DNA from 4 places in the Microcystis sp. M061S2 genome. Region 1 is predicted to be linked to each of the others. Evidence: predicted binding sites of a transcription regulator. Region 1 holds the regulator's gene; each other region holds the start of a gene.
The links. The regulator NtcA, encoded in region 1, controls nitrogen genes in cyanobacteria. The targets are predictions, from matches to a motif close to TTTGTANCNNNNGNTACAAA.

Region 2: the regulator NtcA is predicted to act here: its motif matches at 3,421-3,440, upstream of glnA (type I glutamate--ammonia ligase).
Region 3: the regulator NtcA is predicted to act here: its motif matches at 2,098-2,117, upstream of IM475_RS12815 (DUF4278 domain-containing protein).
Region 4: the regulator NtcA is predicted to act here: its motif matches at 5,701-5,720, upstream of pirA (arginine synthesis PII-interacting regulator PirA).

The regions. Positions count from the first base shown of each region.
Region 1 is NZ_JADBUP010000075.1:108-7,954, forward strand. It holds gene fabI (enoyl-ACP reductase FabI) at 45-821, opposite strand; gene ntcA (global nitrogen regulator NtcA) at 1,036-1,713, shown strand; gene IM475_RS13540 (DUF3084 domain-containing protein) at 1,721-3,208, shown strand; gene IM475_RS13545 (Uma2 family endonuclease) at 3,222-3,806, opposite strand; gene IM475_RS13550 (ATP-binding protein) at 3,853-5,097, opposite strand; gene IM475_RS13555 (serine/threonine protein kinase) at 5,340-6,662, opposite strand; gene IM475_RS13560 (aspartoacylase) at 6,719-7,612, opposite strand; gene ccsB (c-type cytochrome biogenesis protein CcsB) at 7,770-7,847, opposite strand, start outside.
Region 2 is NZ_JADBUP010000022.1:46,216-54,062, reverse strand. It holds gene IM475_RS04580 (DUF3086 domain-containing protein) at 1-477, shown strand, start outside; gene IM475_RS04575 (class I SAM-dependent methyltransferase) at 482-1,567, opposite strand; gene aqpZ (aquaporin Z) at 1,837-2,598, shown strand; partial or broken gene IM475_RS04565 (tRNA (adenosine(37)-N6)-threonylcarbamoyltransferase complex ATPase subunit type 1 TsaE) at 2,636-2,818, opposite strand; gene glnA (type I glutamate--ammonia ligase) at 3,516-4,937, shown strand; TPP riboswitch at 5,364-5,460, shown strand; gene thiC (phosphomethylpyrimidine synthase) at 5,469-6,851, shown strand; gene IM475_RS04550 (phycobiliprotein lyase) at 6,938-7,477, opposite strand.
Region 3 is NZ_JADBUP010000072.1:54,703-62,549, forward strand. It holds gene IM475_RS12795 (endonuclease/exonuclease/phosphatase family protein) at 1-792, shown strand, start outside; gene IM475_RS12800 (DUF433 domain-containing protein) at 832-1,056, shown strand; gene IM475_RS12805 (DUF5615 family PIN-like protein) at 1,194-1,412, shown strand; gene IM475_RS12810 (FHA domain-containing protein) at 1,605-2,054, shown strand; gene IM475_RS12815 (DUF4278 domain-containing protein) at 2,209-2,601, shown strand; gene IM475_RS12820 (DUF4276 family protein) at 2,921-3,511, opposite strand; gene IM475_RS12825 (AAA family ATPase) at 3,511-4,695, opposite strand; gene IM475_RS12830 (geranylgeranyl reductase family protein) at 4,934-6,070, shown strand; gene aroB (3-dehydroquinate synthase) at 6,047-7,147, opposite strand; gene IM475_RS12840 (hypothetical protein) at 7,351-7,746, opposite strand.
Region 4 is NZ_JADBUP010000057.1:32,237-40,083, forward strand. It holds gene IM475_RS10325 (SpoIID/LytB domain-containing protein) at 1-755, opposite strand, end outside; gene IM475_RS10330 (hypothetical protein) at 963-2,012, opposite strand; gene IM475_RS10335 (PP2C family protein-serine/threonine phosphatase) at 2,342-4,255, opposite strand; gene IM475_RS10340 (GNAT family N-acetyltransferase) at 4,711-5,166, opposite strand; gene IM475_RS10345 (DUF8624 family small hydrophobic protein) at 5,159-5,323, opposite strand; gene pirA (arginine synthesis PII-interacting regulator PirA) at 5,475-5,636, opposite strand; gene IM475_RS10355 (SAM hydrolase/SAM-dependent halogenase family protein) at 5,771-6,565, shown strand; gene nadC (carboxylating nicotinate-nucleotide diphosphorylase) at 6,984-7,832, opposite strand.

The DNA.
Region 1 (7,847 bases):
TTTTCTTTCCTCCCTTATCCCGAACTGACGTTACCTACTTAAAACTACATTCCCATAATTTCGTAACCGGAATCTACATAAATAATCTGACCGGTAATACCACTAGCAAGATCACTGGCTAAAAAAGCGGCCGTATTTCCCACCTCAATTTGTGTCACGGTGCGATGTAAAGGAGCGATTTCTTCCACATGATGGATCATATCAAGAATTCCCCCCACGGCCGAAGATGCTAAGGTGCGAATTGGACCGGCGGAAATACCATTAACTCGGATCTTTTGACCACCTAATTCGGCGGCTAAATAGCGAACACTCATTTCTAAACCAGCTTTTGCCACCCCCATTAAATTATAGTTAGGAATTACCTTGACACCACCGAGATAGGTAAGAGTGATAATACTTCCCCCTTCCGTCATCAAAGGTTTAGCCGATCGCGCTAGACGGGTTAGGGAAAAAGTGCTAATATCTAGGGATTTAGTGAAAGCTTCCCGAGGGATGGCGGTAAAATCGCCCGTTAAACCCTCTTTATCGGCAAAAGCGAGACAGTGAATCAAAATATCCAGTTTGCCCCATTTTTCCGCCACTGTAGCGAAAGTATCTTCTACCTGTTGGTCATTTTGGACATCGCAGGGGACATAAAAAGCGGGATTAAGTTCATCGGCCAATTCTCGCACTTTTTTCTCAAAACGGCCCTTTTCGTCGGGGAGATAGGTGACACCGATATTTGCACCAGCTTGATGGAGTTGTTGGGCAATTCCCCAAGCGATCGAGCGATTATTGGCAATTCCCGTCACTAGGGCGTTTTTTCCCGTTAAATCTAACATAGTTCTCGTTTCTCTTACAAAAATCTCCCCAATAGCCGACCCCAGCGAGATTCGGTATAATAGGGATACAGATAACGGGGCAGCAATGATCACCCCTCCCCCATTGTCTGGCAAAAAGCGCCCAAAACTTTTCCCAGTTTAGGCAGCGGTTATGTTTAATAGAGGTGACACTCGTTGCATAATAAAAACAATTTTCCCCTTTTTTGGATGTGAGATGGACTTATCCCTAATACAAGATAAACCCCTAGCAGATGTGTTCCGTCGAATCGGCAGCGGCAATTTCCCCCCGGTGGTGGAATTGTTCGAGCGTGGCAAAACGATCTTTTTCCCGGGAGATCCCGCCGAAAGAGTCTATTTTTTGCTGAAAGGAGCCGTTAAGTTGTCGCGAGTCTATGAAGCGGGAGAAGAAATTACCGTGGCTCTACTGCGGGAAAATAGCGTCTTTGGTGTGCTATCCTTACTCACCGGCCAGCGATCGGATCGTTTTTATCATGCCGTGGCTTTTACTCCGGTAGAATTACTCTCGGCCCCGATCGATCAGGTAGAAAGATCCCTCCGCAATAATCCCGATTTATCAATGTTGATGCTGCAGGGGTTGTCCTCGCGGATTCTGCAAACGGAAATGATGATCGAAACCTTGGCTCACCGGGATATGGGTTCCCGTTTGGTCAGTTTTTTATTGATTCTCTGTCGTGATTTTGGGGTTCCCACCACCGATGGCATCCGGGTGGATCTAAAATTGTCTCACCAAGCGATCGCAGAAGCGATCGGTTCTACCCGCGTCACTGTCACCCGTTTATTGGGAGAGCTGCGGGATCAAGAAATGGTCTCAATTTACAAGAAGAAAATTACCGTCCATAATCCCGTCGCTCTCAGTCAACAATTTACTTAAATTCTGGATGACTAGCGCTTATATTTTGGTTTTGGCCATCGTGGTTTTAGGTGGTCTGATAGCGGCGGTTGGCGATCGCATAGGGAGCCGTATCGGTAAGAAAAGGATGCGTTTATTTAATCTGCGTCCGAAACAAACCGCAACTTTAATGACGATTGTAACGGGAATTTTGATCGCCGGCTCCACTTTAATTGTCTTGTTTGCTTCTAGTAAATCCCTGCGTCAAGGGGTTTTTGAACTGGATCGCCTGTTAAATGAACGTCGTGCCGCTATCAAAGATTTAGAAAGTCAGGTAAGAAAAACCACCGAGCAAAAAAATCAGGTGGAAAAGGCTTTAAAAACGGCTAAAAGTGAACAGATAGCTGTGCAGAAACGTCTAGAGGTTCTTAACAAAAATTATCAAGCTTCTCGTCAACGTTTGCGATTAGTTTCGGGACAGTTGGAAAAGTTCCGCAAGGAAGTGGCTAATTTAAATAATGAACGAGTTATTTTAACTAATCAAAAGGCACAGTTAAGCAGTCAACGGGATCAATTGTTTCAACAAAAATCAATTCTTTCTAGTCAGATAAATCAACTACAAACCACCGTTAAAGTTAGAGATAAAGAGTTGGCTAATCAACAAAAGTTATTAACAACCAGACAAGCGCGACTTCAACAGTTGGAAACTCAACAAAAAACCCTACAGCTAGAAATTGATCGCCGGGATCAACGCATTGGAGAACTCGATCGATCGATTGTGGATAAAAATTTGGCTTTGGAACAGCGCGAGGGAAAATTAAAAGATTTAGAAACCCAAATGGCTTTTCTTAAGCGGGAAGTGGAAGTTTTAGAGCAATACTATCAAACCTATCAAGAATTGCGGGAAAAACAAATCGCTATTTTCCGGGGACAGGTGTTATCTTTTGGAGCTTTTCGTATTGTTGATACTCAAGCTATTGTCGCTGTTATTGATAAGTTATTGCGAGAAGCGAATATAAATGCTATCCGTGCCACCCAACCGAATCAGCCTAATTTTGACCAGCGTTTAGTTAAGATCACAAAAGCACAGGTAGAACAGTTAAGTCAACAATTACAGGACGGTAAAGAATATGTGGTGAGAATCCTTTCAGCAGGTAATTATGTTTTAGGAGAAACCGAGATTCGTGTCTTTGCTGATGTGGTTCCCAATCAAAGAGTTTTTGAGGAGAAACAGGTAATCGCTGCCGTTTCCATTGATCCCCAAAATATGACGGAAGAAGACCTACAAAAGCGTTTAGATTTACTCTTAGCTTCGGCTCAATTTCGCGCTAGAAGTGCGGGAGTTTTAGGGTCAATTCAAGTGGAAGATGGGTTATTAACTACGGTAGTTAACTTTATTGGTCAAGTGAAAAAGTCGGGTAATTCTATCGAGACACTTGAGGCAATTGCTGCTAGTAAAACTAATACTGCTGGCCCCTTAACTTTGCGTTTAGTAGCGGTAAAAGATGGTAAAATTATTTTTAGTACGTCTTCTTAAAAGATAGCTAAAGTTAGGAGTTGAGATTAAAATCAATTCCTTCGTAAATATCGGCAAGATTTAAGCTAATTCCTAAAGAATCTAGGGATATAATTCCCCTAGCTGGGGTGTATTCTTGCAGTAACCAATTATTCTCTGAGGTTTTGCTATAGGATTCTATTAGTATCTCTCCTTGACTGACGAGAAGATATTGGTTTAATTGGGGTATAGAACGATAATAACGAAATTTATCACCCCGATCATAACTGGAGGTGGAAGGACATAAAACTTCGATAATTAGGCAGGGATTTAAAATTTCATCGTTGCGATTATCACTCAATAATGGTTCCCCGGCAATGATCATTAAATCTGGGTATAAACCTCGATTATATTGGGGGATCCATAGACGTAGATCACTAGATTGAAGACGATAATTAGTTCCTCTTAAAGCTAATTTAAGCAGAACAATCAGATTAATGAGAATACTATTATGATTGATGCTTCCCCCTGTCATCTCGATAATTTCCCCGTCGTGATATTCGTGTTTAGTTTCTGCGCTAGTTTCTAGGTTGCGATATTCTTCTAAGCTGAGAATTTCGGGAGGAGATTGAGTCAACATTTTTACAGATTAGATATTCTTTTATTTAATCATAACACAATTAATGCTACCTATTTAATTCTAATTCCCCTTGGAGAAAATCAATAAATTGTCTAGCAGTTCTTCCCGATCGCCCATTATGTTGGGTTGCCCATTGTTTGGCACGAAATTCTAAGTCTTCTAAGCTAATTTTTAATTTAGCTAAACTTGCTAAATGATGCACTATTTCCAAATATTTTTCTTGATTAGCCGGTTCAAAAGTTAGGGTTAAACCAAAACGATCACTAAAGGATAATTTTTCTTGTACTGTGTCCCAATTATGCACTTCATCACTATCTTTTGGTTGGGGTCGATCGGCGAAAAATTCTCTGACTAAATGTCGGCGATTAGAAGTGGCATAAACTACGACATTTTTCGGTCTAGCGGTGACACTTCCCTCTAAAACAACCTTTAAAGCTTTAAAAGCTTCATCGTCTTCTTCAAAGGATAAATCATCGACAAAGATAATAAATTTTTGGGGCAAATCTCGCAGGATTTCAATAATTAATGGTAGGTCTTTTAATTGCGATTTTGCCACTTCAATTAAGCGCAATCCCTGACTATGATATTTTTGCAATAATCCCTTGACTAGAGAAGATTTTCCCGAACCCCGGCTGCCATAGAGTAGGACATTTAAAGCGCGATAACCTGCTAATAAAAACTCAGTGTTTTTAATCAAGGTTTCCTTGGGCATTTCATAACCGACTATGTCTTGAATCTGCACGGGATCGGGATGAGTAATTCCTTGTAATCTGCCTTCTTGCCACCTTAAAGCTTGATAACGGGCAAAAATTCCTGTACCACACTCACGATAATAATCGGCTAGATCTTCGACTAATTCCGGCCAATCTAAACCAGAATGTAGAAAACTTTCTAATTTATTGTCCACTTCCCAAGCGGGGAAACTGAGAAATTTAATTCGTTCAAAAATTGTCGAATTGCTGAGGCTATAAATGCTAGAATTATAGAGAGATTGGAGGATAGATAAATCCTGTTTCACGCCATTAATTAAAGATTCGGGTAACTCCCAAACACTTTTTTTCTGTACCTGTTGACTAAAGGGATTGTCATCTAATAAAATTTGTTCGACTAGAAAATCATTCCAACTAATATTTTTAGATGCTAAAGCTTGAAACCATTGACCATAGGCTTTTAGAAAATCGGCGATATTATCCGTAGATAATAGGGTAATAAATGCCTGGCCAATAGCATTATCAAAAACCCCTTGATACAAAACTAACAAGCTGACTTTTTGGTAAATTTCAGATATCATTTTTTATTCTCCACTAATAACTAACATTTCATGGCTGATTTTTTGTAATTCCTAATTCGATTTAATAATTGCCGTCCTGTAGCCAAGGGAATGTAAATCAGTTATTATTCTATCAAGATAGGGTAATCTCTGCAAGATTAAGGTTAAAAAAGGTAAAATGCCTACCGACTAATTCCCAAGATTTCTTGAGATGAGGTACAAGGTTTTCGTTTTGGGGAGACGGTTGATAATACCCTGTCAGGTTACACTTCCTCTTGATGAGAAACGTTATATTTGATAAAATTTAACCAATCTTGGATTTCCTGTCCTAACCAGAGACATTCATCCTCGCGGAGATTCTGACCGATAAGATAATAATTTTTAGCCGTCCGCAGACGAATCTGATAGTTACCTTCTGTGCCATTACTATGGAGAAAAATACCCCATAAATCTTGAGTTTTAAAAGCAAATTTTTTGTAGATAAAATTGAAAAGTTTATATTTAATTAAAACTTCTTGAGGGCTAAGAACTAATTGCATTTCTCGCAAACAAATAAAAGCAATTAGAGCTATAATAAAGGTAAGAATCGGGGAGATAAAGACTGTGATAGTAAGGACAATTGCCAAAGACCAGAGGGTAGGAGCATCAGAAGGCAGCTTAATTTTGGGGGGTAAATTAATCTCTAAATTATCCCGGTGTTTAGCGATACGGATGGAACTGTGGGGAGGTTTTGGTAATTTTTTAGGATCGATTAAACTTGATACTTGACGATGGTAGGGATGTTGAAGAAATTTTAGGGCTTCTCTGGCACTTTTAAACCGCTTTTCTACCGCTACATCGGTCATAGTTTCTAACCAATCGATTAAATCATCATCAATTGTCACCAGTTGGCGAAATTGAATTTTAGAGTCGCGGTGGGGCAGTTCTATCGGCACAATTCCCGTCAATAAATGAATTAAAGTCATGCCCAAGGCATATAAATCAGAACCCGGAACTGCTCGGCCCCAAAATTGTTCTAGAGGTGCATAACCACTCGTTCCCACCACAGTAAAAGTAACTCCCGTCACTGCACCGCGGGACTGGACTGCCCCAAAATCTACTAAATAAACGTTATTTTCCGAGTTAATAATTAAATTACTAGGTTTAATATCTCGATGTAATACTGGGGGCGATAATTCGTGCAAATAGATGAGAATTTCGAGAACTTTTTGGGCAATAGTCCGAATTACCGTAGGGGTGAAACGTTGCCCCCTTTCTAAGTGATCACTTAAGGATTCTCCCAGTATATAATCTTGTACAAGTACAAACCAAGGAATCCCATCACCTTGATTTTTATCGAGGGAAAAATAATCGCGATAGCGGGGAATACGGGGATGATGGAGAGAAGCTAAGACGGCTGCCTCCCGTTCAAATAATTTTAATTCTTCCCACTCCATCTGGGGACTAAAAGCGAGGAGTTTAATAATTACCGATTCCTGAGATAATACATCGGTAGCTAACCAAGTTTGACGACCGATAGCGGTATTTCCTAGTCGTTGTTGCAGTTGGTAACGTTCAGCTAAAAGAGAATCAGAAGTAAAGGTCATAGTGGCTTTTCCCTTATTTAGACCTGTTTTTTTTCAGGAAAACTGCTGTGGAGGTACTAATTAATATCGATTTGTTTTTTTGCTGTCCAACAAAGAGCGATTCCTTTTTCTTTATAGGAAGATTCTCCGACAAAGATAGGATATAATTCAGATTCACCACGATAGATAATTTCCTGACCATCAAATCCTAGAAAAATCGGTTGATTGGGTTGAATTGCCTGATAATCTCGTTGGAGAATCTGAGGATGTAACATGGCTTTAATTTCACCCTGTTCATCCCTAGGATAATCGATCGAGCCTAAACGTTGGTAAACTGTTAGGGATTCGCTGAAAGTATCGAGATGGGCAGCGAGATAATTTTCCTGTTCGATGTAGTCTAGGATTTGATAGATGAGTGTTTCGGTTTGACGAAAAAGATAGGGACAGATGACACCATGGTTAACCGGACCGATTTCGAGGGTAAAAGCTAGGGGACAAATTCCTTTCAGAAAATGATTTTCTTCCTCGCTGACGGGATGATAAATTAAGCGCACCTCAGGATTAATTTTAGTCAGATAGGTAAAGAGTTTTAATAGCCAAGGATGGGGGTTAGAATAAATAATCGCCAGCATCATGTTAGATGTGGTGCTGTGAATATCGATTAATAAATCGATGGATTTTTCTCGGATTTGTTGATAGATATTTTTCGCTATTAGTTGTTCATGTTGCCGATAATTAGGATTGGCTAAATCTGCTCGGTTAAAACAACGATTTAAATCCGTATCGATATATCTAACCCGTTGCTTTAGGGCTAAGGGATTAGCGATGAGAGTGTGGGATTGAAAACTGCTGCGAGCAATAAGATTAGCTGAGTTTTGCAGGTATTTAACCAAATAAGCGGGAGTTAGTTCATTGCCATGCACACCTGCAATTAAAGCCAGATTTTTAATAGTAGTTTTCTGCTCGATCATTTTTTATAATTTTTGAAAAGTTGTAATTATTTATGGTTTGCGGCAAAAAGTTTGTTGGTGGGGTTAGGAGACAGTTATCAGTTATCAGTTATCAGTTCACTGAGAAAACTCCCCACACCCCACACCCTACACCCCACAACCCACCCCTATAACTGATTTAGAAAAACCAGCCGTAGGAATGAAGACCTTTACCTAAAAGATTCACCCCTAAATAACATACCCAAACCACAACAAA
Region 2 (7,847 bases), on a different contig from region 1:
CCTGACTATTACGGTCCCCCTTGGCAATTACGGCGCACTTTTGAACCAATTCACGCCGAACGGGTGCAACAGTGGTTCTTTAAACAGGGGGGCCGGGGTACGATTCGCGGTATGGGTAGCCGTCTCCAGAATATTCTGGTCGCTTCGGCAATTATCTCGATTATGGCGGAATTACAGGGCGATCGCTTCCGTTCTCTCGTTCTGGCTAATAGTCCCGAACGTTTAGGCGAATGGCGGCGCGGCCTCCAAGATTGTCTCGGCATTTCCCGCGCCGATTTTGGACCGGACCGCGGCATCGTTCTCTTTGAGTCTCCCGAAGCTTTAATTCAAAAAGCGGAACGTTTAATCGACGATAAGTATTCACCGCTCATTATCATCGATGATACCGAAGAAAGGCTGAATTTCGCTCTTTTACAATTCCCCTACTGGTTAGCTTTTGCCCCTGAACCCCAACAAAGTTCTAGTTATTGGTATTAACTAATTAGTCGTTGAGTATTGCGATACATTGGGCTAAAGAAGCGTTAGTTTTCAGTGCTTGCGGGTTAATATGGGTGGCAGCGGCTCGATAACCTTGTTCTAGGAGAGCTGCAATTAAATCTTCCCTTTTGGGTAGATCTAATTTGCCCCTTCTACCAATTTCCCGAAAGCTATAAAAATAGGGAGGAAAATCGTTTTCTTCCCTCATTATTTCTAACAATTTAACTACCTTTTTCCACTGCCATTGATCGGCTAAATCTGCCATTTTTTCTAGATAAAGGCGATCGTGTAAACTGCCTAACCACAAAGGTCCGGTTAAGGTTAAAGGTTGCCCGTCCCCAGAACAAACTATCTTGCCTAACTTCGGCCAAGGCACTGATTGATATTCCCCGCAGCTATGACAATAACCGAGAAAACCGTAGTTATGACTATTTAATTGTCTATTAGCCGTTAACCGCACCATCACCCGATAACTTTGACCAAAAAAGAAGGAAAAAATCGGCGTAATTCCTAAACCTAACCGGGCTGATTCTAATTGCAAACTGGCGATAATTAATCTTAATCCCTGTTCGTGGGCAGCTGGATGATTGCGAGCATAGGCTCCATAATTAGCTAAACTATTTTCCAGATTATGACCCGTCAGCGTCCGTCCATCGGTATTAGTCAGATAAATTAAACCACCGATTTTAGTGGCTAAAGGAATAGCACTAAACAGAGATGCAGGGGAACCAAAAGCATCAATATCAACTAGATCGTAATAGTCTTTTTCAAGATAACATTCTAGGAGAACTTCTTGAGCAGATTTATAGGTTATTTTGCCTTTTTTCTGTTGTAATAAACTCTCTAAATTAGCGGCTAAAGTTGGCTTAATTTCTGGATTACCATCATTAACCCACAGCCAATCCGCACCACTTTCTAACCAATACCTGAGCGCTCGCACACCGGAGCCGCTCATTACCTCTAAAACGCGCAAACTGCCCCGCTCTTTTTGGGCAATTGCCGCCCCTAAAACTCCTAAATCTCGGACGATTTTACTCTCCGGTCGATAAAAAGTATTGTTGATATTAAATATCGCTTTTTCTTCCTGCATCGATCATCTCATAATTAGCACTCGGCGGAAAGGGTCAGACACTGCCAAAACCGATCAGACATCAAGATAGAAGTAAATCTAAAAAAAGTGTGAAATTATCAGAAATTCCTGATTGTTTTTAGTATTCTAGCCCCAGAAGGCTGATAGGTTCCCCATGAGAACGGCAAATTGAAGATCAAAAAATAACTATTTTTTAATATCTTATAACAGTTTAATCCGGTTTGATGGGAGATAACCTGAAAGCAAAATCATTCAACCTTGATATAGAGATGAAAAAGTATCTAGCAGAGTTCATCGGGACCTTTTGGCTGGTTCTCGGTGGTTGCGGTAGTGCCGTTTTAGCGGCAGTATTTGTGGGTAAAGCCAAGAGTGTCGTAGATGGTGCTGATTTTAATATCCATCTGGGGATTTCTTTTGTCGGTGTCTCCCTCGCCTTCGGTTTAACCGTCCTTACCCTTGCCTACGCTTTCGGGCATATTTCGGGGGGACATTTTAATCCCGCCGTTTCCTTCGGTCTCTGGGCAGGTAAACGCTTCCCCGGTTCGGAACTACTTCCCTACATCATCGCTCAAGTTTTAGGGGCGATTTTAGCGGCGGTAATTATCTACATTATTGCCAGTGGTCAACCGAGTTTCGCTTTGGGAGGCAGCAATCCTCTGGCCACCAATGGTTACGGAGAACATTCTCCCGGTGGTTACAGTTTATTCGCCGCTTTGGTCACGGAAGTGGTCTTGACCTTCATGTTCTTAATTATCATTTTAGGTTCTACCGATCGACGCGCTCCAGCCGGTTTTGCTCCCATCGCTATTGGTTTAGGATTGACCTTAATTCACTTAATTAGCATTCCCGTGACCAATACCTCCGTTAATCCCGCTCGTAGTACTGGTGTCGCTCTTTTATGCGGTAATATGGCTCTCGTTGGTCAATTATGGTTATTCTGGATTGCTCCCATTGTTGGGGCCGTGGCTGCGGGTTTCCTCTACAATAGTTTCTTTGAAGAAACTTTAGAAGAAAGACGAGTTAGAGAATAAGTGGAAAGTTACCGCTAAAGTTTGATTGCTTCAAGAGTCAAGTGCTGATAGCGACCCCACAGGAATCGCTATTTTTTTCGTCCCCACCGACAAAATTGAGCAGCGCTCGTCGTCTCTGCTCGCCTCGATCGAGTAAAGTAATCTCTAGATAATTTTCCGGCAAAAAAGTTAAACGTTCCGACCATTTGATCGCCACTATCCCTAAATCCACCTCGATTCCAGTTGAGCCGATATAGTCATTTCAGATAAGTCTGATACAATCTAGACCGATGAAAATCTTATGAACTCTGGCATTTATATTCTCAATCTTAATTGAAATGACTATAAATCTAAAGAAAGTGTGAAATTAGCAGACTGGACAGTGGGAAGTTCTCAGCTTAGCAGCTAGAAGTCAAGAAAAAGGGACATGGCCTGACCTAAAAGGCCTGTCATACTAAATCCTGTTATAATAAAACGAGTAAAAACGAGGAGATAAAATGCCCAAGAAAGCTTACTTAGCCGAACATCTAAGTTCAGAGGAACTGAAAGATAGATACAGAAGCAGTCAAGCTAACTTATGACTGATTGTTATCATTTTTTAAAACAGGATCTAGTATGACACTTTGTTAACAAAATCTTTTCTTCGAGGTGTATTTGAGTATCTGAGGTGAAATACATGAACTTTTAAGTGAGCAGAAAATCTCTAGACGGCAAATGTTTGCACAAACGAACCTCCTTGAGCTATGGCAAGAGGTAGTAGAAGCCGATGGGCAAATCGCCATTCGGAGCCATTACCGACCTGAACAAGGAAATTACAGATTTTTTCAAGCTAGGATCAAAGATTTTGTATCGAAAAATACAAAAACGGTCAAAGTGACTGTTTAGGATGGTTTTTTCGAGAAGCTTAAGAACCAATCCATACGTCAAAGGAGTTTTCCATGCCCGAAACGCCACAAGAAGTCTTGAAAATGATTCAGGACAACAATATTAAGATTATCGACCTGAAATTTATTGATATGCCAGGTATCTGGCAACATTGCTCCTTCTACTACGATCAAATCGATGAAAGCTCTTTCAGCGATGGTGTTGCCTTCGATGGTTCCAGTATTCGCGGTTGGAAAGCAATTAACGAGTCCGATATGGCCATGGTTCCCGATCCTACCACTGCTTGGATCGATCCCTTCTACAAGGAACCTACCCTCAGCATGATCTGTAGCATCAAAGAACCGAGAACCGGTGAATGGTATAGTCGCGATCCTCGCTCTATTGCTCAGAAAGCGATCGATTATCTGAGCAGTACCGGTTTAGGTGATACTGTATTTTTTGGACCGGAAGCAGAATTTTTCCTCTTTGATAGCGCTCGTTTCGACCAAACCGCCAACTCCGGCTATTACTACATGGATAGTGTCGAAGGTCGTTGGAATAGCGGTAAAGACGAAAAAGACGGAAATCTTGCCTATAAACCCGCCTACAAACAGGGTTATTTCCCCGTTAGTCCCACCGATACCTCTCAAGATATTCGCACGGAAATGCTCTTAACGATGGCTGACTGCGGAGTTCCCATCGAAAAACATCACCATGAAGTCGCTACTGGTGGTCAAAACGAGTTAGGGATTAAATTCTCTACCCTAGTACGGGCCGCCGACTACTTGATGACCTACAAATACTGCATCAAGAACGTGGCCAAGAAATACGGTAAAACCGTCACCTTTATGCCCAAACCCATCTTTGGTGATAACGGTTCCGGGATGCACGTTCACCAGTCTATCTGGAAAGATGGTCAACCCCTGTTCGCCGGGGATAAATACGCCGGACTTAGCCAAATGGCACTGTACTACATCGGTGGTTTGCTTAGACACGCTCCCGCGCTCTTAGCTTTAACTAACCCCACCACCAACTCTTACAAGCGTCTCGTCCCCGGTTTTGAGGCCCCTGTAAACCTGGCCTACTCCCAAGGTAATCGCTCCGCTTCGATTCGGATTCCTTTATCGGGAAGCAACCCGAAAGCCAAACGTTTAGAATTCCGTTGTCCTGATGCCACTTCTAACCCCTACCTCGCTTTTGCCGCCATGCTCTGTGCCGGTATCGATGGGATTAAAAATCAAATTGAACCAGGGGAACCTCTCGATGTGGATATCTACGAACTCAGTCCCGAAGAATTGTCAAAAATACCCTCTACCCCCGGTTCTCTAGAAGCAGCTCTGGAAAGTCTCGAAAAAGATCACGCTTTCTTGACCGATTCTGGTGTTTTTACCGAAGACTTTATCCAAAACTGGATCACCTACAAACTCGATAACGAAGTTAACCCGATGCGCTTACGTCCCCACCCCTACGAGTTCTCTCTCTACTACGATGTCTAAGATTTGATTGAATAATCATTAATCCTAGGGTAGGCTTTTGCCTGCCCTTTTTTTTCGAATCAGCAAGGAGTTGGGGGTTGGGGAGTAGGGGAATTATGAATTATGAATTATGAATTATAAATTATGAATTATGAATTGGGGAGTGGGGGAATTATGAATTATGAATTATGAATTGGGGAGTGGGGGAGCGGGAAGTGGGGAGCGGGGGAGATGGGATAATAAATATAGTCATTTCAATTAAGATTGAGAATATCAATCCCAGAGTTCATAAGGGTTTTGTCGGTCTAGAGTGTATCAGACTTATCTGAAATGACTATAAAAGCTGAATACTCAATAGTGACTCCTGAATACTGACTCCTGAATACTGCCTAATCAAACAACAATCTTAAGCTTGATCTCCTCAGTCGTTAACAGTGATACAATTGCCGTCATAGCTAGGGGTGTCTGAGATAATCAGGCTGAGAAAGACCCTTAGAACCTGAGACTGGGTAATTCCAGCGTAGGGAAGCTGTTTACAGAGGAAATAAAATTATGAGACAAGAATGGGTTGCCCCCCGGCGCGGACAAGCAAATGTATCGCAAATGCACTACGCCCGTCAGGGGATAATTACCGAAGAGATGGCTTATGTGGCAAAACGGGAAAATCTCTCTCCCGAATTGATTCGCAGCGAAATCGCCCGAGGAAGACTGATTATTCCCGCTAATATCAATCACCTCAACCTCGAACCTATGGCGATCGGTATTGCTTCTAAGTGTAAAGTTAATGCTAATATCGGGGCTTCCCCTAACTCCTCGAATATTAACGAAGAACTGGAAAAATTACACCTAGCGGTCAAATACGGCGCCGATACGGTGATGGATCTCTCCACTGGGGGCGGTAATTTGGACGAAATTCGCACCGCGATTATCAATGCTTCTCCTGTCCCCATCGGTACTGTACCCATCTATCAAGCGGTGGAAAGCGTTCACGGTAATATTGAAAAACTCACCGCCGAAGATTTCCTCCACATTATCGAAAAACACGCCGGGCAAGGGGTAGATTACATGACAATTCACGCAGGAATCCTCATCGAACACCTGCCTTTAGTCAAAACTCGTCTGACCGGGATTGTCTCCCGGGGCGGTGGTATTATTGCCAAGTGGATGTTACACCACCACAAGCAAAATCCTCTCTACACCCATTTCGATGAAATTATCGAGATTTTCAAGCGTTATGACGTTTCTTTTAGTCTCGGTGACTCCCTGCGTCCTGGTTGTACCCACGATGCTTCCGATGCAGCCCAATTAGCGGAATTGAAAACCCTCGGCCAACTGACGCGTCGCGCTTGGGAACACGATGTACAGGTAATGGTGGAAGGACCTGGCCATGTTCCCATGGATCAAATTGAATTTAATGTGAAAAAACAAATGGAGGAGTGTAGCGAAGCACCTTTCTATGTTCTTGGTCCCCTTGTCACCGATATTGCTCCAGGGTACGATCATATCACTTCGGCGATCGGGGCGGCTCTGGCGGGTTGGTACGGGACGGCGATGTTATGTTATGTCACCCCGAAAGAGCATCTCGGTTTACCCAACGCTGAAGATGTGCGAAATGGCTTAATTGCCTACAAAATAGCGGCTCATGCGGCAGATATCGCCCGTCATCGTCCGGGGGCGCGGGATCGTGATGACGAACTCTCCATCGCTCGTTATAATTTCGATTGGAATCGTCAATTTCAGTTATCCTTGGATCCCGATCGCGCTAAGGAATACCACGATGAGACTTTACCCGCAGATATCTATAAGACGGCGGAGTTTTGTTCGATGTGTGGACCGAAATTCTGTCCCATGCAAACTAAGGTCGATGCCGATGCAATTACGGAATTAGAGAAGTTTCTCGCTAGTCAGAATCAAGACAATTTAACCCCGGTTTAAAGGGGAGTTATGGGAAGGGCTGACTTGATTTCAGCCCTATTTCTAGCATAGAAGTCAAAATTATGGTAATAACCGCCATTTTTTGACTAATTGACCCGTTTTTCTAGATATTGACCGATCATCAATTCTTGACCGGCGCGAGAGATAATAGTTTGTCGGGTGCGATATTGTTGACCGATGAGTTTAATTTCTTCTTCAAAGACAGAACCGGCGTATTCTGTTCTCAGACAGAGAGTAGAGGGGTTAGGAAAGGTATAAATGGCACTAACGGGTTTATCCGTCGCAAATCCCCGATCGCGATAGAGAATATTATCTAAAATACCGAATATAGTGGAACCGTTGGAGGGTTTTTTACTCTGGGGACGGAGATAATTACTTTGCCAAGTCACTTCCGTACCACCTAATAGAACTGTATCTTCCAGATTATGTAAACGGGCCAGTTGAATTAATGGTTCGCTGCCTTGGGGTAAATATTTAATCTCGATGGCGCTGATAACTTCTTGGGGTTCCGTTTCTTGAGTGAGGGTGTAATAACGTCTCTGGGATTGCCAGCGTCCTTCTGTCTGCTTAAAAAAGGCTAAAGCCGAGGTTTCTAGCGATAATTGGGCGGTTTGAATTAATGTCATAGAAATAAAACCTTTCCTGTTTTTTGGTAGAGCAGATTTGTTATCCTTTGTCAAGAGTTTGCCAGAGAACTGTTACACATCTTAATACAATTATAACCTTGCGGGGAAATTAAGTGGTAGGTGTGTTGAGGGAGATAATTGGGAAAAAGTCGCATAGATACAGCAGTTACAGGGAAAAAAGGGGATAAGATTACTAAAACCTGCGAGCTTATCCTAGTTACTTCCATTTACCCCTATCTATCGATTAATTCTGTCAAATTGGCTACAGTGAGGCCGAGGTGATTTCCCCAACCCCCTTTTTTACCTGTTACTTTTCATCCGATCTGCCCAGTCTTGGTATTGTTAAAAATATAGAACCTCCGAACCAGGT
Region 3 (7,847 bases), on a different contig from region 1:
CGCCGGAAATTGATGATCACCTTAGCTGTAGGGCTGGGGTTTTATGTCAGCACAATTGCTACCTGGTATGTTCCGAGGTTCCGAGATGCTAGAACTGGTGGTCTCCCATTGACCGTAATGACCTACAACGTCAACTACCAACTATGGGAGACCAGTGCCGTGACTAACCTGGTTCGGGCAAATCCCGTAGATATATTCGGGTTAGTTGAACCCCTCAAGGAGCAAGCCGCAGAGCTACTAGACAAGGTGCAGGATCTTTATCCTTACTATTACCGCGCAACGGGAGGCGGACTGAGTTTATTTAGCCGCTATCCCATTACAGAGGCAACGACTGATAACTTGGGAACCCGCCACCATAGCCTATTCGCAAGCGTTAATGTGACAGGACACCCCATTCGGGTTGTTGTTGCCCATCCCCTTGCCCCTATATCCATACCTAACTTTATCAATCGTAACCAGGCGATGGTAGCCCTGGCAGCCTATGCAGCACAGCAGTCAATCACCACCGTGATGATGGGTGACTTTAACCTCACCTCCTGGTCGATTTATTTTCGCAACTTTATCATTAACTCAGGATTACGCAGTGTCAATCTAGGGCATGGACTAAATCCAACCTGGTTTTACGCTGACGGAGCGCGATCGCTATCCCATCTCGATCATTGGAAACAAGCTCTAAAAATTCCCATTGACCACATTTTCGTCAGTCAAAATGTCAGGGTTGATCAGGTCATCACACTGCCTTCAGGTGTATCTGATCATCGTCCAGTGATTGCAAAACTACGAGTGACGTAGCTTGTTTTAGCCCCTCATAACGGAGGTAACAAAACCTTAATGGAAAGTCGTATCCATATCAATCCAGATATTTGTAATGGAAGACCTGTTATAGCTGGAACCCGAATTCCGGTGCAAACAGTTATGGAATTTTTGGCAGCAGGGGATTCTATTGAAGAAGTCCTTGAAGAATATCCTTCTCTGAATCGAGAAGATATTTATGCCTGTAGGCAATTTGCAGCAAGATTGATGGCGAATCACTATGAAGTCAGAAAAATTGCATGAATGGTTTTTTCTTTGATGAAAATTTACCAGCTAAAATCCTGTTCACTCCATCTTTACCGATCGTTCATGTTTCGGTTTTAGGTAGAAGTCCAAGGGATACGTAAATTTGGCAATATGCAAAGGATAAAAAACTGGTTATTGTTACGAAAGATGCGGACTTTTCCGAGCGACTAATGCTAGATTTTTCCCCACCTAAAGTAGTACATCTCCGTTTTGGCAATATACGAAAACGAGAATTTCATCAGTTTTTAGCCCGTATTTGGCCACAGGTTGAAGCTTTGGTCACTGTTCAAACCCTTCACTCCATTTTGAAAGGCAAGAGTAAGACTGGTTCTGTATTCTGTGCTACCGTTTGAATTTGGAATTACTGTGACCTTGCCCTATCCACGTCTGTTAGACTTCTGATAAGAACGAATCGCACTAGAACCCTATATCTTTGATTATCTCGGCGTGATCTCAGTCGAACGCTCAGTCGAACGGTTTCAGCCCTTCGGTAAAACTGAGGGCTTCGGCCGTGAGATCAGCCGAACGGTCTTCACCTGACATTTATGATAGAATTCACCCTGTTCACCGCCTCTATCGTGCCGACAACAGTCACCGTGATCACTTTAACTCTTTTGCACCCCAGTCAGGCCACGCCCCTACAACATTGGCAATTTGACAATGAGCAGTCAACCATTCTCATCGGCAGGGCGCTGGATAATCATGTGGTTCTCTATAGTGCTGTGGTTTCGAGGCGGCACTTAGAAATCCACCGTAATGATCGCGATGACTGGGAATTGGAAAATTTAGGGTCAAATGGGACGTTTCTCAATGGCAAAGCGATCGAGAAAACCGCCGTCGTCGATGGTATGGTGGTTCGTTTAGCCACCTCTGGCCCGCAAATTCAAATTCGTCTCATCGATGAGGACGAGCAACCAAAATTAATCCTCAAACCCCTAGAGGCTCCTTTGGTGGGCGACCAAACCCAGCCGGAAAAGGATACTATCGCCAGCTAGAAAATATTAAATTTTTATAAATTTTTTTCAATTTCCCTAACAAAATGTAAAAATAGATACAGAATAATAAATAAGATCTTTTCATTTGTTGTCCCTATATAGGGACGACAAGGGGGATTAAAGTCACTTTAAAGCATTGCAGGGAGTCGGTGATATGACGTTAGCCTATCGAGGAGTTAAGTACGAAAGGGATTCTCTCCCCTTGGAGATGAAGACTGGAGATATCGGCGGTAAATACCGAGGTCAAGACTGGAATCACCATTATCCTCGCCATATGCTCCAATTAGAGCCGAAACTGCATCGTCAGTATCGTGGAGTTGCCTACAGCACCCGTCCTCATCTTGCCGGGCAAGTCACCCCAAACAGTTGTCCGTTGCCCGTTGTCAAACCCCCTGTTGTTGTCCAAGAGGAAACCCTTTCTAGCATCCATCTGAACAATATTCGTCGTCGTCTGGAACGTCGTTTACAAATCGCTCAAGAGAATGGTGACGAAACCCTCGTTAATCTCTTGAAAAAAGAATCCCAAGACTTAGCCTTAAACTGCTAGATTAGCGGTTTTTCCCCACTTTCCCCTCGGTTCTGCCGGGGGGAATATTTTTGGGCGCAAAAATGCCTAAATCTTCCCCCGCTCACTCCCAAGGCCGGCACTTTTTGATTTTAAAAAACCCTAAAGATATTATCCAACAAGATTTTTATACCAATTCTCCAAAGTCTGACTACAGAAGTTTAATCCCCCTAAATCCCCCTTAAAAAGGGTGACTTAAATTCGATGTGTAGTTTTAATTTAGAGAAATGGTATTAGATTTTTTCAGCCAACTCTAGTTAGGAGTTTACAAGCTTTTAATTATATTAGGTCGAGGTCTATTCTAGTTCGGGTTCGGATTGGGGCGTTGTATCATTTCCACAACATTTTTGATACCTTGGATAAAAGTTTGAAAACTACGCGATTTATTTTCAGTTAGGGAAAGATGGGGGGCAATCTGTTTAGAGTGGGTTCCTGCATAATACTCTTTCACTAGCTTTTTTAATTCTTGTTTGGCCGAGTTGAGCTGGTCTGGTTCTCTGTATTTACTTTTATTTTGTTTTTGGCCGAGACTATTTAAATTATACGCCTTGGCCACTGCTGCTAAATCTCCCAGAAACCAAGATTCTAATTCATGGCAAATAATCCGAATTAAGACTTGAGCATCACTGGCATTTTGACAAATTTGCCCTAGTTTCTTTTTGAGTTCTTGACAATCGTGGGAATCCTGATCGTGGACAATAATAAATTTGGTATTGGGACTAGATTTCTTGAAAGCTTTGAGTTTTATAGGAATAGATTTTGCTAGGTCTTGTTTACCTTGATGACTAATACATATATAGCTGATTTCTGGGGGAATAAGTTTAGGCAAAAGTTCTTCTAACACATTTTTTATAGATGACTCTTCTAGCAAAAATACGATATCATAGTTCATTATGGTGCTACTCCTTCAAACCAGCCTTGATTCCAAAGATAGCCGGGTAAATCGCCTGCCGCTACTAAGTTTTTGAGGATTTCGCTATCGTTAGCCCTATGGATTTGGGTGATACCTTGGGATTTAATTAGCCAGAAAATACTATCTAGTGGAACCGCATTGATAAAATCGGGGGAGTGGCTAGAAACAAATACCTGACCCCCCTGATCGCTATAGTGGGCGAATTCTTCGGCTAGTTCTTTTAATAAAGTAGGATAAAGTTGGTTTTCTGGTTCTTCGACACAGAGTAGGGGATGAGGATTGGGATCGAATAGTAATGTTAAATAAGCGAACATTTTCATAGTCCCGTCAGAAACATAGCGATCAATAAAAGGGTCTTTAAAGGCCTGATCTTGAAAACGTAAAATCAAGCGACCGTCTTCGGTTTCTTTGGCTTCCACAGAGGAAATACCCGGAACTCTTTGTTTCATTTTTTCGAGAATTTGCTGAAAAATTGTGGGATATTGTTGATAAATATATTGAGCAACTGTAGCTATATTGTCGCCAGTAGGGGATAAGTGTTCAGCATAAGATATTTCTTTACTTCCTCTAGCTTCGCTAATATGAAAGTCAGAAACGTGCCAATTTTCAATCAGAGAACGAAAGGCTGTAGCGGCTTTAAAACGTTGAAATTGTCCTAATCCTTTGATTGCTAGTATATCGTTAGATTCTAGCTGTTGTTCTTCTCGATCGAGTTCTTTATCCGGTTTACTAAAATCTTCTTCGTTGGTGATAGCATATCCTTGACCAAGTTGAAAATCTAAAAAATGAAAAGGTTTACCGTGTTCACCCCGTTTATAGCGAAGTATTTCGCGTTTGATAACAGGGCGATTTTTGTTTTGTCCAATTATAAGTATATAAGTAACCAGACGTTCTGTATCTAAGATTTTCATGCGAAATTGCAGCTCGATTTCAATATCTTCCTGTTCTTGATCTCTAGTGATAATTTCTCTATAACCGCCGCGAATTTGTAAAGCTTGGCGAATGTTATTTTTGAGGGCATCTCGCAGAAACCCAAAAATATCAAATAGAGTAGATTTTCCCGTGCCGTTAGCTCCAATAATCACACAAAAAGGGGGAATATCTCTTATGTGTATGTTTTTAAACATACGATAGTTTTTTATTTTAATAGAAACAATTTTCATGATATAATCGAGCCGTTATAGTTTTTTTGATTATACAATTGATTAGGTGAAGATAATTGATCAATTAGCCAAAAAAGCCAGAGATTAGACTCTCTTGGACATTGGGGGATAAATCAGTTAGAAACTAGAGAGGCAAGCTCAACCGCCTGAAGAAGGGACAAGAAACCAGACTCAAGACAAGTTGCCAAAAATAGCGTAAATTGTCCATAAATTTGTTCAACGACTTAAATTAGTACAAATGTTTGACTGTATTATCATCGGTGCGGGACCAGCAGGAACGACGGCGGGTTATCATCTAGCTAAAAGGGGGCGATCGATCCTGATCCTCGATAAAGCGAAATTACCCCGTTATAAACCCTGTGGTGGTGGGGTATCCCCGGCAATTAAGCAGTGGTTTGATTTTGATTTTACCCCCGTGATCGAGAATACCGTCACGCAAGTGGAGTTTACTTGGAAACAGGGGGATGCCGCCACCACTAAGTTAAATATGCTAGAACCGATGTGGATGGTACAAAGGGATCGTTTCGATGATTTTTTAGGTCAACAGGCGATCGCAGTCGGGGCAACCATCCAAGATAACAGCGAAGTTACCCAGATCAAATTCCTTCAAGATCACTGGCAAGTTACCACATCCCAAGGAACATTTTCAGGTAAATATCTGATTGCTGCCGATGGTGTTAGGGGCAATACCAGTCGCTGGTTGGGATTACCGGCGAAAAACCAAACGATCGGGGCTACTCTCGAAATTACTAACGCAGGGGCTACTATTCCCCCCAAAAAAGCTTTTTTTGACTTTGGTTCCCTAAAAAATGGTTATATCTGGGCTTTTCCCAAGTCTAATGGTTACACAATTAGCGGTGCTTGTTTTAAGGGCAGCATCAAATCCGAGGAGCTGAAAAAACAACTGTTAGATTATGCCCGTCAAAAGGGCTGGAATTTACAGGATTATCGCTATAGTGAGTATGCTTTAGCCCTTTGGAACGGAAATCAACCGCTACACGCCCAAAATGCCCTAATTACAGGAGAAGCGGCAGGGATTCTCGATCCTCTCATCGGTGAGGGTATCCGTCCGGCAATTTTGACGGGAGTTAAGGCAGCCGAGGCGATCGATCGAGCTTTAGCCGGAGATAATCAGGCTTTAGCGGGCTATAGTCGGATAATTCGGGAAGAATGGGGGGAAGATATGGCTTTAGCGGCCAAATTAGCCGGTTTATTCTATCAATTTACCCAAATCGCCTACAATATCGCCGTTAAACGCCCGATCGCCGGTCAACTGATGGGACGTATTCTCGTGGGAGATTTAAAATACCGGGATGTTACGGAACAAGCGATGCAACAATTGAAAAAGCTTTTACTGCCCGGATTCGGTTGGTGATAACACCTCGCGCACCAGGGTGGGGGTGACTCGATCGCTAATGGTGACTTGGCCGATTGCCGTTGGTAAAATAAATCTAACCTTGCCATCTTTAACCTTTTTATCGGCAGTGAGAGCATTGACCATCTCATCGGCATTTAAAGGCGGCATACGGGTTTCTAAGGCGGCTTTTTCGATTAAATCGGTTTGACGTTGATTTTCCCCGGCGGTCCACATTCCCAGTTTAACAGCGATCGCTCCTGCCGCCACCATCCCCATGGCCACCGCTTCCCCGTGGTTAACGCTAGTGTATCCCGTTAAACTTTCAATGCCGTGGGCGATCGTGTGACCATAGTTTAAGATCGCCCGCAAACCTGCTTCTTTTTCGTCTGTGCATACCACATCTGCTTTAGCTTGGCAAGACTTTGTAATAATTATTTGCAATAGCTCGCCATCGATCTGAGAAAAACTGGCTAAATTGTCCGAGTCTTCTAACTGTTGAAATAACTCGGCATCCCAAATTACACCGTATTTAATCACTTCTGCCATTCCAGCCCGAAATTCTCGCACGGGTAGGGTTTTAAGCACGCTAGGATCGATCAGAACTAATTTCGGTTGATAAAAGGCCCCGATCAGATTTTTGCCCTGGGGATGATTAACACCAGTTTTACCCCCGATGGAAGCGTCCACCATGGCTAAGAGAGTGGTGGGAACCTGGACAAAATTAACGCCCCGTAACCATGTGGCTGCCGCAAATCCCGTCATATCACCGATTACACCACCACCGAGGGCAACCATAGTCGAGGAACGTTCCAGCCGGTGAGCGAGGGCGCTATCATAAACTTGGGCGATCGCATCGAGGGTTTTATAATTTTCGCCGGCGGGGATCAGATGAGTAAAAACGACAAATCCCGCTTTTTCTAGGGAATTAACGGCTATTTGTCCGTAATAGTCAAAAATTTCGGGATTAGAAACCAATAAAACCTTTTTACCTAAGCTTAAACGGCTCATTTCTGCACCGAGATTAGCTAAACTGCCCTTCTCGATCAGAATATTATAGGAGCGATCGGGTAAATTAACGGGAATACAAATAGCCATAGGGTGTGGGGTGTGGGGTGTGGGGTGTGGGGTGTGGGGTGTGGGGTGATGTTTCAGTGATCAGTAAACAGTGATCAGTGATCAGTGATCAGTAAACAGTGATCAGTAAACAGTAAAAAAGCAGCTCCGAGCTTGTCGCTTAATACTATTCACTGAAAACTTAAATCTGATGACTGATAACTGATAACTGATAACTGAGTCGGTTATTGGCGCAGCTTAGTCAACTCTAAGAGCAGACGACAGGATAAAAAACAGATAAAGCTCTCTCCCAGAAAGAGACTTAAGCGCCAAGCGTCAGCGATCAAGTCTGTGGATAATTGTAGGGGAACTAGGCCGCGGACTAGGGCAAAAGCTGCCACTGTACCATCTTTGAGATGGGGATTATCATCGTTACGGACGACATAACGATAGGTGACACCGAAGAGAAATCCGCTAATTATCGCCCCGGATATCTTGACAAAAGCGCTAATTATTGTGAGCGATTCCCCTAAAAATAGTCGATCAACAGTTAAAAATAGCAGATAGGGAACCAGGAAAGCCAGAGCCGAGATACTCCCCACCTGTATGGATTCGATTCTTTCCTTGAGCGTAATTTGCACGATCGCCTCTCTAAAACGGAGTCACTGATGAAGTATTATCGAAAATTTGGGTTGAAAACCTCGCCCTTTAGGGCGACTTTATGTTAGCATTAAATTGAGTC
Region 4 (7,847 bases), on a different contig from region 1:
CTTTCTGGGGCATCATGACCGATTTCGTGGGGTACAACCCCACGCAGATAGGTTTCGAGGGGAACGTTATTAACTAGGGTAAAAGTGCCGTAGGCGTTGGGCTGTAGGCGCATGGTTCCCCCGTACAAACGTACCTGATCGGGGCTATGGGTGACTTGAATCAGGTTTTTTTGGCTCTCGATTTCTAATTCTTTGGGAAAATAGCGCACCCCGTTGATCTGGAAAGAAACTTGCGGCTTTTCTTTGAGTAAAACACTATTAATATAGGGTTGATTGTGGCCTTTGGTTTGCAAACTGGTCAGCAACCAACGTCGCACTAGGGGATTTTCATAAACTTCTCGCTTTGCCCAAACCTGCCAGCGTCCGGGTTGGGTAATTTCTACTTTAATGCCCATTTTTGCCCAATTTTTGGCGCTATTTTCGGCGGTTTCAAAAGTGGCGTGGTCGCTCAAAATGACTTTTTCTTGGAGGATGGGAGAAGCGAGGGGACGGGGAATAACTTCTAATTGTAGGCGATTGGTTTGCAGAGTTTGGGATTGGCCATCTTCTCCCACCATGCGGAGGGCGAGATTATCACCACTGGTACTGCTCAGGGTTAATTTTTCCTTGGCTTCATCGCCAAAACGTTGGACAATGCCCACTCTCAGAAGGACATCCTTGGCTATAGCGGCAGGAATTAGGGTTAAACTGAGCAAGATCGCCGCAGTTATGGAACCGATGCTAATTATTGGTTTTTTTTCCTTTATCTTTAGCATAAAGTCAAGTATCTGTTAATAAGTTTTCATAAAAGTTGAGGATATTCAGAGATTATAGCAGCAAGCTATCAGCTTTTTAGCCATCAGACTTCGGCGTGAGCTTTTGTCGAACGCTTTTTGCTCCTCACTTCCCACTGATAACTGATTACTGCTCACTGAAAAGTCTCCCCACTTGCCAATTCATAATTCATAATTCATAATTCCCATCTAACTTCCCCCATCGCTGATAATGCGTAAACGTACCATTTTCTGGCCACCTTCATCCAGTTCCACTTCGATCACTTCACTGGTTAAACTTTCCAAACAGGTTAACATCGATCGCAGATGGGGATTACTTGCTCCCGTATCCACATAGAGGCGATCGGACAAACTACCTAAACGTTTCCAAGTAGTATAAAGTTTAGCCACGGCTTGCTCTAATTGTGTGGCTTGTTTAACCAGATCCGCCGCCGTATTGAGGCAATCGACGCGCAAAGCTTCTTCTAGAGCCATTTCGATATCTAAATTACCCCGTCGGAGAGTTTGTACTTGGGCCGCCGCATCGAGATATTTGGCTAAACTGCGTGCTTCCGAGGTGATTAATTTTACCGTGTCCACATCGGGATTAGCGGCGATTTCTTGACGGAGAGTGTCGATATGAGTATCGGGTAACTTTTCTAATTCTTTCACTAGGGGAGCGAGATGACGCGCCGGTAAACTGCCATCGCTGGCTTTTTCTTTCACTTCATCGGGTAGTAAATCTGAACTCATCGCTGTCCATTCATCGGCCAATTGCTTCACCTCCCGACGGGTAATTCTCTCCCCTTGTCGGGCCGCATCACTGACTAATTTTTGAATTTCGGGGGCAGATTTGGCCGTTTCTACGAAGGCGCGTTTACTAAAATTATTGATACTATCGGGATCCAGTTGTCCTTCCGCCAGGAGAGTATCAGCACTATTAGCCAATTGAATCAGAGCATAAGCTTGACTTTTAGTGATTTCTCGCTGTTTTAACCAGTTCAAAAAGCCTGTACCGCGACTATCACCGCCTTGCTTCTCCCGATCGCGAATAGCTCGCAAAATTCGCCCCCGCCAGATTTCCGTTTGCAAATCAAAGCGGTCGCAAACTTTCCAAAAAGAATCCAGTTGCTGCTGAAAGTCATGATCTTGGATGGTTTCATCTTCGGGATCCGGCAGTTGAAAGTTAAACTCTAGAGGCGTTTCAAAGGCATCAATGATCGCGGAGGTGTCGGAGGAGAACGTGGCAGCATCAACCATAGGATAGACTCGGCAGTTAATCGGGCATTTTATCTTAACTCGCTCTGGCAACCCCCGACAAGCCGATTAATCATCAGCCACAGTTAATAGTAAATCCTGTTTAAAAGGTGTAGGAGAGTGGGAATTATGAATTATGAATTAGGAAGTGGGGAAGTGGGGGAAGTGGCTCTTCTGGTTTCTGTGTGGAAACGAGGTCTATACTGATAGAATATCCGCAAAATAGTCCTAAAAGTCTTGCCCAATAAGCACTTCAGGATTCCATAAGCAAAAATTATCACACAAAGTCGAGAAGAGCCGGGAAGTGGGAAGTGGGAATTATGAATTATGAATTAGGGATTGGGGGGACTCGGACTGGTGACAGGTGCGGGAGAAATCGATGGATTGGAAGCGGGATGACGACCCAAGAATTGCCAAGCGATCGCAGCCAGCAAACCGAGAACACCGACAGCGATCGCTACCACGACTAGGGGTGAAACCCTAGTGAGCGCGGGGGGAGAGGTAGGACTAGGAACAGAAGAAGATGGGGGGGTGGGAGTGGGTATTGCTGTCACCACTTCTTCTCCGGAGTAGGTGTCTCCGCTGTGATCAAAATCTTGGTCATTAAGATCGGGAATAATCCGTTCTTTGGCCTCAGCATAAATTAAAGGCCTGACAGGTTCAGCCGCAGGAACTACCCGACAATAAACTAGGGCGATGGTGGAGTTATCGTGACCGTTTTTCTGGTTAGCTAGTTGTAATAAACTTTCCCCCACGGCGGTTACATTTTTCTCTCCTCGCAAAAGAGGCACAATTTCACTGTCCCAGTATTGTTCTACCCGATCGTAATCACTTAAACCATCGGAACAGAGGAGAAAAACACAGTCTTGATCAACAATCAGCCTCTGAACGGTGGGATAGAGATTAGTGGCGCTACTCATGCCCAAAGCTTGCACCAAGGCCCCGGCGTTGGGATACTGTATGGCATCACGATAGAGGAGATAGCCTAATTTCACTTCCCTAGAAGCGAGATCATCATCCACCGTCACTTGATGACAACTGTGGGCAGTAATCCAATAGATGCGGGAATCCCCCACATGGGCCGCGTACATTTCCTGGGCCTGGGCAAAGGCCATAACTAGAGTCGTACCCATGCGCCGGCGATCTTGTCTTGACTCCTGATCGTTGCGTTGACTGATCAGATCATTGGTGACACGAATCGCCTGTTCGAGGACAAGACTGTAACTATCGGGATAGATTTCAATATCACTGGTGGGACTGGGATTAATTTCCCTAGGCAGGGTTTCGATCGCCAATTGAGCAGCGATTTCGCCCCCTTCCTGACCGCCGATACCATCACAGACAATCGCCAGGGGATTTTGACCATTAGTCAGGGTGATGGCCTGATTAGCCGGGGGATAACAGGCATCCTCGTTGTGTTCCCGCAGCGGACCGGTATCGGTGCAGGTGAAAATCTCATAGCTGCGTTCTTGACCTGCACCGTAGTGCTGTAGTGCATAATCGAGGATAGCGATCAGGGATTCCGGGCGATCGAGATCACCGGATTCTAGCTCTTGGGTCAGGGATGCGAGAAAATCTTGAATATTAGCGGCTGCCGTCGGCATCAGACCGGCCCACAGGGCCCCTAAATCTCGTAAATTGGGAGCGGCAGCCTCGTCTTTGCTTAATTCTAGCAATTGCAGCAGCTGATTATTCACTCTCGTCAGAAAAGGGTTAAGCAGACTGGAAACCACAGCTTTTTTCTGGAGGGGATGCCAGAGTTTGGCCATTTGCCATAACCAGTGAATTTGTCTTAAATCGGAAGCTTGCGACCAAACCTCGGCCAAAGTGGGCAATAGTTCTGGATAAATTAATTCTCCCGTTTCGTCGAGGGGAATAGTGCCGTATTCCAACAGCCAGATGTCCATATTTAGGCGTTCATCGGGACTGGGAATATAGCCATAGACTTGGGGAATATGGAGATGGAAGGGTAACAATTTTAGGTAGAGGGAAATCCAGCTAGGAGGTTCGTCCGGCGCTTGGGGTGCTTGAGCGGGTTTAGTATCAAGAACAATTTGTGGTTGTTTGACCAAATAACGATTATCAATTAGCTCGCCAACATGATAATAGGTTCTCACCCAATCACCCATCATCCATAAATAGCGCTTAACTAAAGGAGTACCGCATTTTTCACAGAATCTATTAGTGAGAGCGTTCGGGGATAGACAGGTTAAGTTTTGACATTGGAGGGTTGTCAGGGAGTCCATGAAAACTGCTTACTCCTAAAGCGCGGTTAGTATAGGTTAATAAAATAGCGTGTTTTTATCCACGATGACTGCCAGTATATTGCAGTGTTTCCCAAATTTTACCCTTTGTCGCTCGATCAGGAATAATTAATGCTGACAGTGCCATCTCTAGGGGTATGTCTGGGGTTGGGGAAGTGGGAATTATAAATTATGAATTATGAATTGGGGAGGTGGGGAAGTGGGGGAGTGGGAATTATGAATTATCAATTATCAATTATGAATTATGAATTGGGGAAGTGGGGTGTGGGGGAGTGGGAATTATGAATTATCAATTATGAATTGGGGAGGTGGGGAGACCACTTCATGCGCTTTGCGGGGGGAAGTGGGGAAATTGAACTAAAACCCCAAAACCCCAAAACCCGAAAACCCTATCACCCCAAAACCCGAAAACCCTATCTCCTGTCTCCTGACAGTTTCTAAATATTTTTCAACATCAGCAAAGAGCGAGTTTGAAAGCCGAGATTTTGGTAGAGAGTGAGAGCATTGTCGTTATTGATGAAGACTTGTAAACCGATGCGGGTTTGTCCGCGACTTTTTGCCCAATCCTTAGCTCGATCGATTAGTGCGCTGGCGATACCTTGGCGACGATGCTGGGGATCGACGTAAATTAGAAAAATATGACCATAGCGATCGCCTGTCACCTGATCGACGGCGCTCCCCATCCAGAGACAAGCGATCGCCGTTTGTTGTCCTTCAACGATCCACAGGGGAGTATCGAGGCAAAAAAACTGTCTGACTGTATCAGCTAGATGGGAGAGGTTTTTTTGTTCGGGAAAAAATTCTTCATAGGTGCGGGTGAGAAAATTAATTAGTAGATAGCGATCGCCAGTTTTTCCCAGTCGCAGCCGATAATCTTCGGGAAGGTTAGCCATGCCAAGGATAAGAGAAAATTATGCCCAGGGATGGCTCGATCGGAGCGGGTGCCGCTAAATCTGCCGGTAAAAAAATCCGGATGCCAGTGGCAACCAGAGCCACTAAAAACACGAAGATAGTCAGGAGGGGAGCGATATATTGCCGAAAAAAAGCCATAATTATTTGATCTCTAAACTGCTGTTCTTTCTATTTTAGGGATTGCCAGTTAAGATATCAGCAATTAAAAAAAAATTCGCCCAAAAAAAAGTGACCGGCATACCGATCACTAGAAACCGACAACTAGACTATGACTAAACACCGATTAAATCTAACGAAGGTGCAAATAGGCCGCCTCTGCTTCTAATTGACGCACTAAAGCTTCATTTCCCTGCGCTCTAGCTACTTCCAGTCGGTGTTGCAAATTTCTGCGAAGTGTTTCTCTATGAGCGACGGTGGCCTGTGTTAGGACTTGCTGACGATTTTTGTTCATGATGGACAGACTTTTGAGCGACTTAACTTACCTTATATCTAAATCATAACATTCTCCTTGGTAAACTGTATCTTTAGTTACTGAATTTGGCGTTAAGATTTATTAAAGCCATTGGCCACCCTAGGGACAAGTCGATGACGGAACAGGCACTAATAACCCTTACTAGCGATTTTGGACTACAGGACGGTTATGTGGGCATGATCAAGGGAGTAATCGCGGGAATTGCCCCCCATGCTCGCACGATCGATCTTAATCATCAAATTTCGCCCCAAGACCTTTACGCTGGTCGTTTTATCCTCCTGAATGCCTATCAATATTTTCCCCAAGGCACTATTCATCTGGCAGTCATAGATCCGGGGGTAGGAAGCAAAAGACGCGGGGTAGGGATTCGTTTTGCCAGTGGTTATTTAGTTGGTCCAGATAATGGTTTATTTAGTGGCATTTTAAGCCAATCTCCCGCTATATCCGCCGTTAATCTCAATAATTCTTCCTATTGGCGCACCCCTAACCCTAGCACTACTTTTCACGGTCGTGATATTTTTGCTCCTGTGGCCGCTTATTTGTCCCGGGGAGTACCCCTAGAAATGTTAGGTGAGATTATTGATCCCGATAGCTTGCAACAATTAGCGATCGCTGTTCCCCAGATCGAGGAAGATAAAATTAGGGGTCAAATTCAATATATTGACATTTTCGGCAATTTAATCAGCAATATCCCCAATTATCTCCTAGAAGGAAAAAATTGGTCAGTGCAGTTGGGACCAAAAATTATCCCCGCAAAAAACACCTACAGTGATGTTCCTTCGGGGGAAATAGTCGCTTTTATCGGTAGTCACGGGGGGTTAGAAATTGCTGTCAATAGTGGTAGCGCCCAAAGGCAATTACACCTAAATATTGGCGATGCGATCGAGGTTACAATAGACAGGGGTTAGGAGACAGGAGACGGGAGATTATTTTGGCTCTTCCAGAGGAGTTATACCAATTTTCAATAGTCGTGACTAACATCTGAAAGTGCAATTCCTTTCTCCGAGAGGGATTGCGCTTTGAAATGATCAACTAAGTCTGTCATTACTTTTGAAAAATGATCTTATGATATTTTAGCAGAAAATAATCCACGCAAGCCTTGCCAAGTAAAGTTCACCAGAATTCAAAAAAGCAATTTTAATAAAAAAAGCTTTTTGCTTGGTTGGATTCCAGCCTATTTAAGGGGTTAGGCTCATTTAAACTACTAATTTGCTATAACCAGTCTAGGAGAGCCATTATTTTTATTTATTCTCCCCAATTCATCATTCATCATTCATCATTCCCACCCCCCACTGATAACTGATAACTGATAACTGATATAGCGTTTTAATCAATTCTCATACTAATATCTAACCAAGTAGAACGGGTAATTGGGGCGCTAGTGGAAATATAATCTACTCCTGTTTCGGCAACGTTGCGAATGCGATCGAGGGTAATATTTCCCGATGCTTCTATTTTGGTTTTACTATTAAAATTGCGGATCATCTCCACAGCAGTTTGCATCATCTCTAAATCCATATTATCTAACATAATGATCTCTACTTGCTGCTGCAGGGCCTGATTCACTTCTTCTAATTGGCTGGTTTCTACCTCAATTGTGAGAGGATAGGGCATATTTTGCCGTACACGACGCACTGCTTCCTCGATGCTGCCGGCAGCTTGAATATGATTATCTTTAATCATAATTGCATCATCTAACCCCAAACGATGGTTAATAGCGCCACCGATCCCGGAGGCATATTTTTCTAAAATTCGTAATCCGGGGGTAGTTTTGCGAGTATCGACCAACCTTGTCGATAAATCGGCAATTTTCTCCACATACTGACGAGTGGCAGTAGCAATCCCACTCAAACGCATGGCAAGATTTAAAGCGACTCTTTCCCCGATTAACAGCGCATCGAAGGAACCTTCTATCTCGGCAATAACTTTAGACTTGGGGCAGAATTCTCCTTCGGCAACGGTGGGGGTAAAGTGAATAGTGGGGTTAAGCAGTTGAAAAACTCGTTCAGCTACGGGTAAACCAGCAATAACTCCCGCTTCCTTGGCAATCCAAGTAGCTTGACCGATTTTAGCATGACCGAAGAAAATTGCTTGGGTGGTGCGATCGCCTCTACCGAGATCTTCTCGTAACCAGTTTTCTAACAAGGGATCAAGAACTAATAGGGGCGGTAACATAGAATTTATCGAAAA